3 regions of the Shewanella sp. M-Br genome follow, and region 2 is predicted to be linked to each of the others. Evidence: predicted binding sites of a transcription regulator. Region 2 holds the regulator's gene; each other region holds the start of a gene.

Region 1 (4,678 bases), on a different contig from region 2:
GGGCGGAACATAACTCTTGCGATCAACCATGCGCCCGCGCATGTAAGGGTCAACCGACATCCATAGATTTTTAATCAGCACTTGTCCATCAGCGAGCGGTGCTAACGCTTTATTTACTAAAGTAAAGTTCTGTGCTGTAGGCATGCCTTCTGGGCGATTAGCTAGATGGATTTCACGGGTTTCAGTCATACTCTTCATAAAAACTCACCTTTTGTTTGTGCGCAAACTAATGATGTTTACTCTACGTGGCTTTAAGATTGAATGCAAATAGTTTGCGCGCAAACTAGATGGGGTGGGACAGATCGGATAAGATAGCGTTATGTTTAAATGACAGGCGCTTAAACGTGCAGAATTGCTTACCTCAACCTGAGCTAGACGCTACAAAACAGACTCATAGCCAAGCTTCTAGCGATCCACTCTGTTTATCCGATAATGTTTGTTTCGCGTTATATTCTGCGAGCAATGCATTAGTGCGCGCTTATCGGCCTTTACTCGAGGCATACGAGTTAACTTTTCCTCAATATCTGGTGATGCAAACCCTGTGGCGTCAAAATGGCTGTAGCCAAACCCAGCTATCAATGGCGACTAAACTCGATATGGGAACCCTAACGCCAATCGTCAAGCGGTTAGAGGTAAAAGGCTTGATCACGCGTTTGGCCTGCGTTGAAGATGAGCGGAAAAAATTGATCACTCTGACGGCTCAGGGAGAGGCGATTAAGCATGAAGCTCTAGCCTTGAAGCAAACTTTGCTGAATAAAGTGCAGATGGATTTCGAGGCACTCGATTTATTGAGGCGGCAATGTCTTGCCCTTATTGAAGATTTACAGTCCTAGAGATAAAGCTGCTGGTGCTGTTCGCTACCCGAGAATTCAGGTTCTGCAAAGATTAATACTTGATTGGCTTAGTTTTTGCTTTAAAACCGTCATTGAGTCTTAGACGCCGAATTTTTGACGATGAATTCTATTTTAAATGCCTTTAATCTTAATCGCAGCAGTGCCAGTATCGCCGATGCTTATGGTGCCAATAGCCAAAAGACGAGCACGGCTAAAACCGATACTACGACAGAAACAAATAAAACGCAGACGGATGCTTCCAAACCCGATAACGGTAAAACCGATGAGATAGCGCTGTCGCCAAGGGCGCAACGCGCACAGAAAATTCAATCGATGGCGAAGGATTTTTTTGCCGATGGTCAATTTGGCGTCGCCGATATTCCCGCATTGGTGTCGCGCTTACAAAAAGATGGCATTTTATCGGATGTGCAACTCGAGCGTTTATCGAAAAACGGTATTACAGTGCCGAGCACAACAACGCCGACTAAACAATCGTTGCAAGATTTTTTAGATGATGAAATCAAGTCATTAGCTAAAAAATCACCTAATAATCCTCTTATCAATACCTTAGTTGATGCTAAAAACGTCTTAACCAATATGGATGATGCTCAGTCGCCGGTGCTAGCCCAGAAGGCCACGAAAGTCCTTAGCCAATTGACAGATTATTTGAATTCTGAACCTCCGCTTACGGATGCTCAAAAGCAGCAGTGGCAGGGGCTAAAATCTATGATGCAACTCGCTTCATCTATGGGGTCACATCAATCTGCATCGGGCCAACTCAGTAGTTATCTTGCGCTTGCTAAACGTTAATTCACATCCATAGTGCGTGATAAACATAAATTGTCACGCATTCAACTAGCTGGGTTTAATCAGCAGGTCAAGGCGCAATTTTCAGATAATTGGGCCTAGCTGCAGTTCTGGTTTGTTCTTTTATTTCATCCTAAAAACTATGATCTGGATCATGGACGCTTCATCGTTGTTGTAGCCTAATGCTCTACATATTGTGTTTTATGCTTTTAAAATCACTAGATGTAGTGTTAATTTTTAGGCGAGATGGAGAGGAACTGAACAATGCCAGTCGTAATTAAGCGTGATGGTTGCCGCACACCTTTTGATGAAACAAGGATAAGGGATGCAGTGAATGCCGCTGCAAACTCAGTTGGAATAGAGGATGGCGACTATGCAGCGACAGTGGCAGCGTGTATCAGTCAGAGCGTCGCGCCATTAGCTGAAGTCGATATCCACCATCTACAAGATGCGGTTGAGAATTTACTGATGGAAGGGCCGTACAAGTCCCTGGCGCGGGTGTATATCGAATACCGCCACGACAGAGATGTGTGCCGTGAGGCGACCAGTAAACTCAACCTCGAAATCCGTGGTTTAGTTGAGCAAAGCAATGCGGCTTTGCTCAATGAAAATGCTAATAAAGATTCAAAAGTCATTCCTACTCAGCGGGATTTACTCGCGGGCATAGTAGCCAAACATTACGCCAAGAGTCATATTTTGCCAAAGGATGTGGTCGCTGCCCATGAAGCGGGCGAGATCCATTACCACGACCTAGATTACTCTCCGTTTTTCCCGATGTTTAACTGCATGTTGATTGATTTAGCTGGCATGTTGACCCACGGCTTTAAAATGGGTAATGCCGAAATTGAAACCCCTAAGTCTATTTCAACAGCGACAGCAGTGACCGCGCAGATCATTGCCCAAGTGGCGAGTCATATCTATGGCGGCACAACTATCAACCGTATTGATGAAGTGTTAGCGCCATTTGTCGCTAAGAGCTACGACAAGCATTACCAAATTGCCCTGAATTGGAAGATCACCGATGCCAAAGCCTTTGCTACGGCACAAACTGAAAAAGAATGTCACGATGCATTCCAGTCTTTGGAATATGAGGTCAATACCTTACACACTGCCAATGGCCAAACACCGTTCGTGACCTTTGGGTTTGGTTTAGGTACGTCATGGGAATCACGCTTAATTCAGCAATCTATGCTCAAAGTGCGGATGGCGGGATTGGGTAAAAATCGCAAGACTGCAGTATTCCCTAAGCTAGTGTTTGCGATTCGCGATGGTATTAATCATAAAGCGGGCGATTGCAATTACGATGTAAAACAGATGGCGCTCAAATGCGCAACAATGCGCATGTATCCCGACATCCTCAACTACGAGCAAGTCGAGAAAGTGACCGGTTCATTTAAAACCCCAATGGGCTGCCGTAGCTTTTTAGGCACCTATGAAGAAAATGGCGAGCTTGTGCATGAAGGGCGCAATAATTTGGGAGTGGTCAGTTTAAACCTGCCGCGGATTGCCTTAGAAGCCAATGGCGATGAGACTGAGTTTTATCGTATTTTAGATGACAGATTAGTATTAGCCCGTAAAGCACTGGATACCCGTATTGAGCGACTGAACGGTGTTAAAGCCCGCGTGGCACCTATCCTCTATATGGAAGGCGCCTGTGGTGTACGCTTGCGCGCAGATGATGATGTGGCGCAAATCTTTAAAAATGGCCGCGCTTCGATTTCACTCGGTTACATTGGACTGCATGAAACTATGAATGCACTCTATGGTCCCCAAACCCATGTCTTTGATGATGCACAATTAAGGGAAAAAGCCGTTGCTATTGTAGCTTATCTTAAAGCGGCTACCGATGCGTGGAAGGCTGAAACAGGTTATGGCTTTAGTCTGTATAGCACGCCAAGTGAGAGTCTTTGCAGCCGTTTTTGTAAACTGGATGCGAAGCAATTTGGCCTAGTCACAGGTGTGACGGACAAGGGCTATTACACTAATAGTTTCCACCTCGATGTGGAAAAAAGCGTAAATCCTTACGATAAAATTGATTTTGAACAGCCATATCCCGCTATCGCGAACGGCGGCTTTATTTGTTATGGCGAATATCCCAATATGCAGCATAACCTCGAAGCGCTGGAAAACGTCTGGGATTATAGCTACAGCCGCGTGCCTTACTATGGCACTAACACGCCAATTGATGAATGCTACGACTGTGGCTTTACCGGCGAATTTAGTTGTACCAGTAAAGGGTTCACTTGCCCTAAGTGTGGCAATCATGAGCCTAGTCGGGTTTCTGTGACGCGCCGTGTGTGCGGTTACTTAGGCAGTCCTGATGCGCGGCCCTTTAATTATGGCAAGCAAGAAGAAGTAAAACGCAGGATCAAACACTTGTAACACTATTACCTTATTTTGCCTGTTAGACTTATTCCGTGGCATCACGTGGCATCACGTGGCATCAATGGTGCCATGGGGTAAATACCAATGTTAAAAGTTGAAATGCACTGTGAGTGACCATCAATGAATTACCATCAATATTTCCCTATCGATGTGGTCAATGGCCCAGGTACCCGTGCGACCTTGTTTGTTTCTGGCTGTGAGCACCAGTGCCGCGGTTGTTACAACCAAAGCACGTGGGATCCCCGTTCTGGGCATGTGTTTGATAGGACGATGGAAGATAGGATTATTGCCGATCTCAATGATCAGCGGATTGTGCGCCGTGGTTTATCGCTTTCGGGCGGCGATCCTTTATTGCCTGTCAATCTCAGTGCCATTTTGACGCTCGTCAAACGAGTCAAGGCTGAGTGTAAGGGGAAGGATATTTGGCTGTGGACAGGTTATGTGCTCGATGAGTTGAGTGATGAACAGCGCGCCGTGTTGGCCTATATTGATGTGCTGGTGGACGGAAAATTTGAACAAAGTCTTGCCGATCCGAGTCTCGTGTTTCGCGGTAGCAGCAATCAGATCATTCGTTTGTTATAAAAGCGGTAACGAGGATCTGTAACTTGCTGCTATAATCTCAGGCCTTGACACAGACGCTAGCATAATCAGGC
Region 2 (4,678 bases):
TCTATCTTAAGTGACTAATGATGCGGCTAATTCTACTCGATTGCGCGCCGAACTCAACTCGACAATGAGCCAAGTTCAAGCACTATCTGCAGGAATTTCATGTTTCAAATACTGGGATTGTGACCGCGTTCCGAGTAGAATACCGCGCAACCCTACCTATAAGAATTGGCAGCTGGAGTAAGCAATGCTGAAAAAAGATATGAATATCGCAGATTATGATCCGGAACTGTTTAACGCAATTCAGAATGAAACTCTGCGTCAAGAAGAGCATATTGAGCTGATTGCTTCTGAAAACTACACCAGTCCACGCGTGATGGAAGCGCAAGGTTCACAGTTAACCAATAAGTACGCTGAAGGCTATCCTGGCAAGCGTTACTACGGTGGTTGTGAGTATGTGGACGTAGTTGAAACCTTAGCGATTGAACGTGCTAAACAACTGTTTGGCGCAACTTACGCTAACGTACAACCTCATTCAGGTTCACAGGCAAACAGCGCGGTTTACATGGCATTGTTAAAACCTGGCGATACCGTACTGGGCATGAACTTAGCCCATGGTGGTCACTTGACCCACGGTTCACCCGTTAACTTCTCTGGCAAACTGTACAACATCATTCCTTATGGTATCGACGAGTCTGGCAAAATTGACTACGACGAGATGGAACGTATTGCCATAGAACACAAGCCTAAGATGATGATCGGCGGTTTTTCTGCCTATTCAGGTATCGTTGACTGGGCAAAAATGCGTGAAATCGCAGACAAAATCGGTGCTTATTTATTTGTCGATATGGCACACGTTGCCGGTCTTATTGCTGCGGGCGTTTATCCAAACCCAGTACCACACGCACACGTTGTGACATCTACGACTCACAAAACCTTAGCGGGTCCTCGTGGTGGCGTGATCCTATCTGCTGCTGACGATGAAGACTTGTACAAAAAGTTGAACTCTGCGGTATTCCCTGGCGGTCAAGGTGGCCCATTGATGCACGTTATCGCAGGTAAAGCGGTGGCGTTCAAAGAAGCCCTAGAGCCAGAATTTAAAGTTTACCAACAGCAAGTGGTTAACAACGCTAAAGCTATGGTTGAAGTGTTCCTTGAGCGCGGTTACAAAATCGTCTCTGGCGGAACCAGCAACCACTTAATGCTAGTTGACCTGATTGGTCGTGACTTAACGGGTAAAGAAGCCGATGCCGCCTTAGGTAGCGCTAACATTACCGTGAACAAAAACTCAGTGCCAAATGATCCACGTTCACCCTTTGTGACCTCAGGTGTGCGTATCGGTACGCCAGCCATTACGCGCCGCGGCTTTAAAGAAGCGGAATCGAAAGAGCTGACTGGCTGGATTTGTGACATCCTTGATGATGCGAACAATCCTGCTGTGATTGAGCGTGTTAAGGGCCAAGTATTGGCACTGTGTGCACGTTTCCCTGTTTACGGTTAATCTGTAAATAGTCTCCTTTTTGTGGTGCTGAGCCTAACAAGCATCAGGTGGTTAACCTCAGCCCATAAATAGGATAAAATCCCATGGCCGCATCTTGCGGCCATTTTTATTGGTAAAATCTTAGGCTTAAATCCATTGCGTTTGACTGAGATTTAACAGGTAAACCCATTAACGCTTTACGACCATTCTCTGGCAGGAGGCTCAATGCATTGTCCATTTTGTAGCGCGACAGATACTAAAGTCATCGATTCCCGATTAGTGGCAGAAGGCCACCAAGTGCGCCGTCGTCGAGAATGCACCGAATGTCATGAAAGATTTACCACCTTCGAAGGCGCCGAATTAGTCATGCCTAGGGTGATTAAGCGCGATGGTTCACGCCAACCCTTCGATGAAGAAAAACTCCAAGGTGGCATGTTACGCGCCGTTGAAAAACGCCCCGTATCTATGGATGAAATCGAGCAAGCACTCAGCAAAATCAAGTCTACTCTGCGCGCCACTGGCGAGCGGGAAGTGCCGTCAGAAATGGTGGGTAACTTAATGATGGAGCAATTGATGAGCCTAGATAAAGTCGCCTACATACGTTTCGCTTCTGTGTACCGCGCCTTCGAAGACGTGTCTGAATTTGGCGAAGCCATCGCCAAGCTACAAAAGTAGTTATTCGATTTTTGTGGCTAGTCTATCGGTGTTTAGTTGCGCTAGCTTTAAAAGAGGCTTTTGATTAATAGCTTCTGCAAGACAGGTTTTAAAAACAGATTTGTAAGACTGGTGAAAGCCGAAACCTTTAACAACAGGGTTGAACATGAGCTTGAACATAAGTTGGTCCGTACTCGATACCCAAATGATGAGCCGCGCGATTCAATTGGCGCGCAAAGGCTTTTACACCACGAGGCCCAATCCCAGTGTGGGCTGCGTTATCGTTAAAGATAATCAGATTGTCGGCGAAGGTTATCATCAAAAAGCGGGTGAGCCCCACGCCGAAGTGCATGCGTTACGTATGGCTGGTGAACACGCCCGCGGCGCAACGGCCTATGTCACCTTAGAGCCCTGTAGCCATTATGGCCGCACGCCACCCTGTGCCTTGGCGCTGATCAATATTGGCGTTAAACGCGTGGTGGTGGCGGTTGAAGATCCTAATCCGCAAGTGGCTGGTCGCGGTATTCAAATGCTGCGCGATGCCGGCATTGAAGTGGATGTGGGATTACATCGCGATGAAGCCTATGCCTTGAATTTAGGCTTTATGAAGCGCATGGAATCGGGTTTACCCAGAGTTACAGTCAAATTGGCTGCGAGTCTTGATGGTAAAACCGCGCTGTCTAACGGTGTGTCTAAATGGATAACTGGTCCAGAATCTCGCCGCGACGTGCAGCGATTACGTTTACGTTCTTGTGCACTGGTCACGGGGATCGAAACCATACTGGCAGACGCTCCTTTACTTAATGTGCGTTATCAGGAACTTGGCAGCTTAAATGACAGTGTAACCGAGGCGCAATTACTGCAGCCATTAAGAGTGATACTCGACAGCCGTGCCCGTTTGCCGTTATCGGCCGCCTGCTTGGCTATCGTATCGCCCATACTCTTGGTCTCGACCGTGGCTTATTCCGCAGAGTTTCAAGCACAATTGCCCTCCCATGTGAGTTGCCTCGTGTTACCTGCAATTGCAGGTCGCGTCTCATTGCCTGAACTATTAAGCTATTTAGGCCAAAGCTGTAATCACGTGCTGGTGGAAGCGGGTGCAACCTTAGCGGGCGCATTTTTAGCGCAGGGGCTTGCCGATGAGTTAGTGCTGTACCAAGCGATGAAAATCCTCGGTGGGTATGGGCGTAATCTGCTGCAATTGCCCGATTATCAAACCATGGCACACATTCCTGCACTAATTTTGGTAGATGAGCGCAAATTAGGGCTAGATACCCGTTTAACTTTGAGCGTTATGCTTGATACCTCTTTATCTAAATCGAATTGGAGCAAGATAACCGTTTAACCTTGAGTCTTATGCCTTATTACTTCTTTATTTAATTAAGTGAGTTAACCATGTTTACTGGGATTATTGAAGCCGTTGGCACCCTGCGCAAACTGGAGCGTAAAGGCGATGATATTCGTCTTACCGTGGCGAGCGGCAAACTGGATTTAAACGATGTGCGTTTAGGCGACAGTATTGCCACCAACGGTGTGTGTTTAACGGTTGTGCAGCAATTAGTCGACGGCTATGTGGCTGATGTCTCTGCCGAAACCGTGAGTCTAACCGGCTTTGCTCACTACAAAGTGGGCACTAAGGTAAATCTTGAAAAGGCCGTTACCTCAACCACACGCTTAGGCGGCCACATGGTCAGCGGCCATGTTGACGGTATTGCAACGGTTGAGCAACGCTTAGTGCGTGGTCAAGCCATTGAATTTTGGTTAGCCGCACCCGCAGAGCTTGGGCGTTACATTGCCCATAAAGGTTCCATTACCATTGATGGCGTGAGTTTGACGGTTAACGAAGTGGACGGCAGTCGATTCCGCTTGACCATAGTGCCGCATACCGCAGGTGAAACCACGTTAATCGACCTGCAAGCGGGCGATAAGGTGAATATCGAAGTGGATTTAATCGCCCGTTATCTTGAACGCTTGATGAATTATGATGGCAAAGACAGCAAGAGCGGTGGCGTCACCATGGAAATGTTAGCCCGTGCCGGCTTTGTGCGTTAGTGCACAGGAGCAGATTATTTAACTTAAGCTTATCGGCAGCTTAGGTTATTTAGGTATAGAATTTCATAATAACAGCAAAATCATAAGGTCCTACAATGGCGCTGCACAGTATAGAAGAGATCATCGAAGATATTCGTCAAGGCAAAATGGTTATTTTGATGGATGACGAAGACAGAGAAAACGAAGGTGATTTGATCATGGCGGCCGAAATGGTCACGCCAGAAGCGATTAACTTTATGGCGAAATATGGCCGTGGGCTTATTTGCCAGACCATGACTAAAGCCCGTTGCCAGCAGTTAAATCTCCCCTTAATGGTGACGAATAATAACGCCCAGTTCTCGACTAACTTTACGGTTTCTATTGAAGCGGCAGAAGGTGTGACTACCGGTATTTCGGCCCACGATCGCGCTGTAACGGTGAAAGCGGCTGTGGCTAAAGAGGCTAAAGCGTCTGATTTAGTGCAACCAGGGCACATCTTCCCGCTAATGGCACAGGATGGCGGCGTATTAACCCGCGCTGGCCACACTGAAGCTGGCTGTGATTTAGCCCGTCTTG
Region 3 (4,678 bases), on a different contig from region 2:
GATGGCATTAATGCCGACAGCGTTGAGTTACGCAGGCCATATTGCTTGATATCGCTACGCAGTGATTCCCAGTCTAAGTGCAATGGTTCGGCACAAATTTTATCCAAGTCACGTTTGTAGGTATCGATTGGCAAAATACCTTGAGAGTAAGTGGTCTCGTGGAATAACGGACATGCACCTTGCTCTTTGGCTAAGTTCATTGAGGCTTTCAGTAAATAGTACTGAATCGCTTCGAAGGTTCTGTGGGTTAAAGCGTTCGCGCTACCATCGGAATACTTCATGCCGTTTTTCGCTAAATAGTTAGCGAAGTTGATCACGCCTATGCCTAAAGTACGGCGATTCATCGAGGCAATTTGAGCGGCCTTGATAGGGTAATCTTGATAATCCAATAGATTATCCAGTGCGCGTACGGCGAGGTCGGCTAATGGCTCAATATCAGATAACTCTTTGATAGAACCTAAGTTAAGTGCTGACAGCGTACAAAGCGCGATTTCACCTTCTGGATCATCGATGTTGTTTAATGGTTTAGTCGGCAGGGCGATTTCAAGACACAGGTTAGACTGTCTGATCGGCGCGACTTTTGAATCAAACGGGCTGTGAGTGTTGCAGTGATCCACGTTCTGAATGTAGATACGGCCCGTTGAGGCACGCTCTTGCATCATCAGTGAAAACAGCTCAACGGCTTTTATCGTTTTCTTACGAATGCTGCTGTCTTGCTCATATTGCAGATATAAACGTTCGAATTCGTTTTGATCTTCAAAGAAAGCATCGTACAAGCCAGGTACGTCAGATGGGCTAAATAAACTGATGTTTTCGCCTTTGATCAGACGTTGATACATGACTTTGTTCAACTGCACACCGTAGTCTAAATGACGGATACGGTTGTCTTCGACGCCGCGGTTATTTTTCAATACCAGTAGAGATTCGACTTCTAAGTGCCAAATAGGGTAGAACAGGGTCGCAGCACCGCCACGCACGCCGCCTTGAGAACACGACTTCACTGCGGTTTGGAAATACTTATAGAAAGGTAAACAACCTGTGTGGAAGGCTTCACCACCACGGATTGGGCTCCCTAAGGCGCGAATACGACCGGCGTTAATACCGATACCCGCACGTTGGCTGACGTATTTCACGATAGACGAAGCGGTCGCGTTGATAGAATCTAAGCTGTCACCACATTCGATCAGTACGCAAGAGCTAAACTGACGCGTTGGGGTGCGCACACCGGCCATAATTGGCGTTGGCAGCGACAGTTTAAAAGTTGATACCGCGTCATAGAAATCTTTAACGTATTTCAGGCGCGTCTCTTTTGGATAACGGGCAAACAAGCAAGCCGCGACCAAAATGTAAAGGAACTGCGCGCTCTCATAGATTTCGTGGGTCACACGGTTTTGAACTAAATATTTGCCTTCAAGCTGTTTTACCGCAGCGTAGGAAAAATCCATATCGCGCCAATGGTCGATATAGGTATCCATCACATCCAGCTCTTCGCGGGTGTAATCTCTTAAAATGTGTTGATCGTATTTACCCAGCTCAACCAATTTAGTCACGTGAGCATACAATGCGGGCGGTTCGAACTGACCGAAGGCCTTCTTACGCAAATGAAACACCGCTAAACGGGCAGCGAGGAACTGATAGTCCGGTGATTCTGGAGAAATTAAATCCGCCGCAGCCTTGATAATGGTTTCATGGATAGCTTCGGTTGGGATGCCATCGAAAAACTGTAGGTGCGAGCGAAGTTCAACTTCCGAAACAGAAACGTTTTTTAATCCCTTGGCTGCCCAAGTAATTACGCGGTGTATTTTTTCGAGATCGATATTCTCACGATCGCCACAGCGTTTTGTGACTGTCATAGTGCTATTCATTTGGAGATAGGCCTTGGTTCTTATATGTATTTAGGTGAGCAAAATCACCGTACGTATCCTTGTAAAACAATCAATAATCGTCCCTTAAATACAGCTGACTGGTTACAAACGAGTCAATTAAGCGGCGAGCTTCTAGTGTGTCTGATTGTTACCTATACACAAGATATGGTGTTTTAAATTATATGGGATACAAGATAGTGAGGTTTGCCCCTATTTGCAAGTCTGAATTCAGGGGACATCTTGTGGATAACGTGAGGATAAAATTTTGCGTTAGTAACGACTAACCTTGAAGCTCAATTTCAGGTTAGCGTGTCACACTCATGGGGGATTTTTAGGCGATCTTTTCTTTAGATCGCGATCGCTCACGAGTGCCGATCTTTTATCCGCCTGACTTTTTCCGTGGGTCATAAATAGTATGCTGACACACTGATGTTCGTCAGTGAAGTTACGTATTGGATGCCTTATTCGTGAGCATTGTAGGCGCTGTTTTTGGTTGATGTTGTTAAGCCAATGCTTCGATTAGTGCTTGATGTAGCTCAGTTGGGCTCGCAAAATGCGCGTGCGCTGGCCATTGCAACGGCTTGTCGTTCACGCCCAGATAACCCCATAGGGCAACGCCGCCTAACATGCCAGCAGCCTTGGCCGCGAGCAAATCTCGCTCGGCATCCCCAAGATACAAAATGTGTTCTGGAGCACAGTTCAGCTGTTGTGCGCCTAACAGCATAGGTGCAGTGTGGGGTTTTGGGTGTTTTGTAGAATCGCCACTAATGATAACGGGCATACGCAAGTGTAAATTCAGTTTTCGCAATAAGGGACGGGTAAACCGGGCTGGCTTGTTGGTGATCACCCCAAACGGCAACTGAGTTAACTCGAGCCAGTCGAGTAATGCCGCTATGCCTGTAAATAGCGCACAATGATCGCCATTTATGCGCTGATAGTGGGCGAGCAGTCCTTGCTGTACTTGAGACCGAAGATCTTCTGCCGCATCAGGGATCGCTGCATCGACTAAGGCAAAACTGCCGTGGGATGCGGCGTAGCGCATGGCCGCTAACGGCTGCGCGGCAATGCCGATGTCTTGAAGACTTAAATTGAGGGCTTGCACCAGATCCGGCGCGGTATCGGCTAAGGTGCCATCGAGATCGAACAGTACGCCTTTGATCTGTGCCAGACTCATATTAATCAACCTTACGCGTCGCTATCATGTAATTCACATCAACCTTAGGCGTGTACTTAAAAATGCCCGTCAATGGGTTGTAGCTTACCCCTAAGGCATCGGTACAGATAAGATCGGTATTATCTACTAGCTCAATCAGCTCCGAAGGCTTAATGAATTTTTTATGCTCGTGGGTGCCAACTGGCAGCATTTTTAGCAAATATTCCGCACCTAAAATGGTGTGCACGTAGGATTTAATGTTGCGGTTGATGGTGGAGAAAAACACATGACCACCGGGTTTGACCATGTCACAGCATGCTTTAATCACAGATTGTGGATCGGGTACATGTTCGAGCATTTCCATGCAGGTCACCACATCGTAATAGGCTTGATGATCTTGGCTGTGGGCCTCGGCGGTATTTTTTACATAATTAATGCTCACGCCCGTTTCGAGGGCATGCAGGCGCGCGACTTCTAGGGGCTCATCACCCATATCTAAGCCATCAACCTCGGCGCCGATGCGGGCCATGCTTTCAGACAAAATGCCGCCACCACAGCCGACATCGAGCACTTTCTTGCCGAAAATACCGCCTGCGGTTTGATCGATATAGTTTAAGCGCAGCGGGTTTAATAGATGCAGCGGCTTAAATTCGCCGTTGAGATCCCACCAAGTTTCGGCCATACGTTCAAACTTTGCGATTTCCTGTGGGTCTACATTGGTATTCTGATGCATGCTATTACCTGAAGAAGCTGTATTGTGCGGCTATTATAACGACTATGTTTGATAAACAAAGTGCTCGACTGAGCTAAGCCCTTGTGGTTGAGTGAATTTTCAGCAGTTATCTGCTTTTATGTTAATTGTTGTGCTCCGTATCGACCTTTTACTTTATCCCTTTGACGATTTTTCCTCATCGTAAGCCGTGAATTTCAACGCTTGTTTATCGCACAAACGACCAAATTGACAGTGTTTTCATCTATTAAGCCACCAGACTCTCAATTCGATAATGATAGGTCTGGCGACATTAAATAACTGTGTTAGAATGCCAAATCACGTTTTTGGGCTAGGCAATGATACGGATTATACGTTGTCGGCTATTTTTCAGGGGAACGAGCAGTTTATGACTGATCTGGCATCATCTATTTCGCCAATTAATATCGAAGACGAACTAAAGAATTCGTACCTTGATTACGCCATGAGCGTTATCGTGGGACGTGCATTACCAGACGTGCGCGACGGCTTAAAGCCGGTTCATCGCCGTGTTCTGTTTGCCATGAGTGAATTGAAGAACGATTGGAACAAGCCTTACAAAAAATCTGCCCGTGTGGTCGGTGACGTCATCGGTAAATATCACCCCCATGGTGATTCTGCTGTTTATGACACTATCGTCCGTATGGCCCAGCCATTCTCACTGCGTTACACCTTAGTAGACGGCCAAGGTAACTTCGGTTCGGTCGACGGTGACTCAGCGGCGGCAATGCGTTATACCGAAATCCGTATGGATAAGTTAGCGCACCAATTACTGGCTGATCTTGAAAAAGAGACAGTGGATTTCGTCCCTAACTACGACGGCACAGAACAGATCCCAGCTGTATTACCTACACGCGTACCTAACCTGTTAATTAACGGTTCATCGGGTATTGCCGTGGGTATGGCAACCAA

What was found. Region 2 encodes NrdR, which represses ribonucleotide reductase genes. Its sites were predicted from a motif close to AAACACNANATNTNGTGTTT; they were not measured.
Region 1: nrdD (anaerobic ribonucleoside-triphosphate reductase) is a predicted target of NrdR. The motif match lies at 1,854-1,873, and genes of this name have one in related genera.
Region 3: nrdA (class 1a ribonucleoside-diphosphate reductase subunit alpha) is a predicted target of NrdR. The motif match lies at 2,020-2,039, and genes of this name have one in related genera.

Annotation. Positions count from the first base shown of each region.
Region 1 covers NZ_BJBV01000006.1:161,785-166,462, reverse strand. Annotated here, with positions in the region: gene AAA952_RS06875 (NADP-dependent oxidoreductase) at 1-198, opposite strand, end outside; gene AAA952_RS06870 (MarR family winged helix-turn-helix transcriptional regulator) at 345-833, shown strand; gene AAA952_RS06865 (hypothetical protein) at 954-1,643, shown strand; gene nrdD (anaerobic ribonucleoside-triphosphate reductase) at 1,905-4,022, shown strand; gene nrdG (anaerobic ribonucleoside-triphosphate reductase-activating protein) at 4,146-4,607, shown strand.
Region 2 covers NZ_BJBV01000024.1:50,868-55,545, reverse strand. Annotated here, with positions in the region: gene glyA (serine hydroxymethyltransferase) at 185-1,438, shown strand; gene nrdR (transcriptional regulator NrdR) at 1,643-2,092, shown strand; gene ribD (bifunctional diaminohydroxyphosphoribosylaminopyrimidine deaminase/5-amino-6-(5-phosphoribosylamino)uracil reductase RibD) at 2,238-3,416, shown strand; gene AAA952_RS18285 (riboflavin synthase) at 3,467-4,123, shown strand; gene ribBA (bifunctional 3,4-dihydroxy-2-butanone-4-phosphate synthase/GTP cyclohydrolase II) at 4,219-4,678, shown strand, end outside.
Region 3 covers NZ_BJBV01000005.1:173,660-178,337, reverse strand. Annotated here, with positions in the region: gene nrdA (class 1a ribonucleoside-diphosphate reductase subunit alpha) at 1-1,865, opposite strand, end outside; gene AAA952_RS05850 (HAD family hydrolase) at 2,368-3,039, opposite strand; gene ubiG (bifunctional 2-polyprenyl-6-hydroxyphenol methylase/3-demethylubiquinol 3-O-methyltransferase UbiG) at 3,041-3,751, opposite strand; gene gyrA (DNA gyrase subunit A) at 4,137-4,678, shown strand, end outside.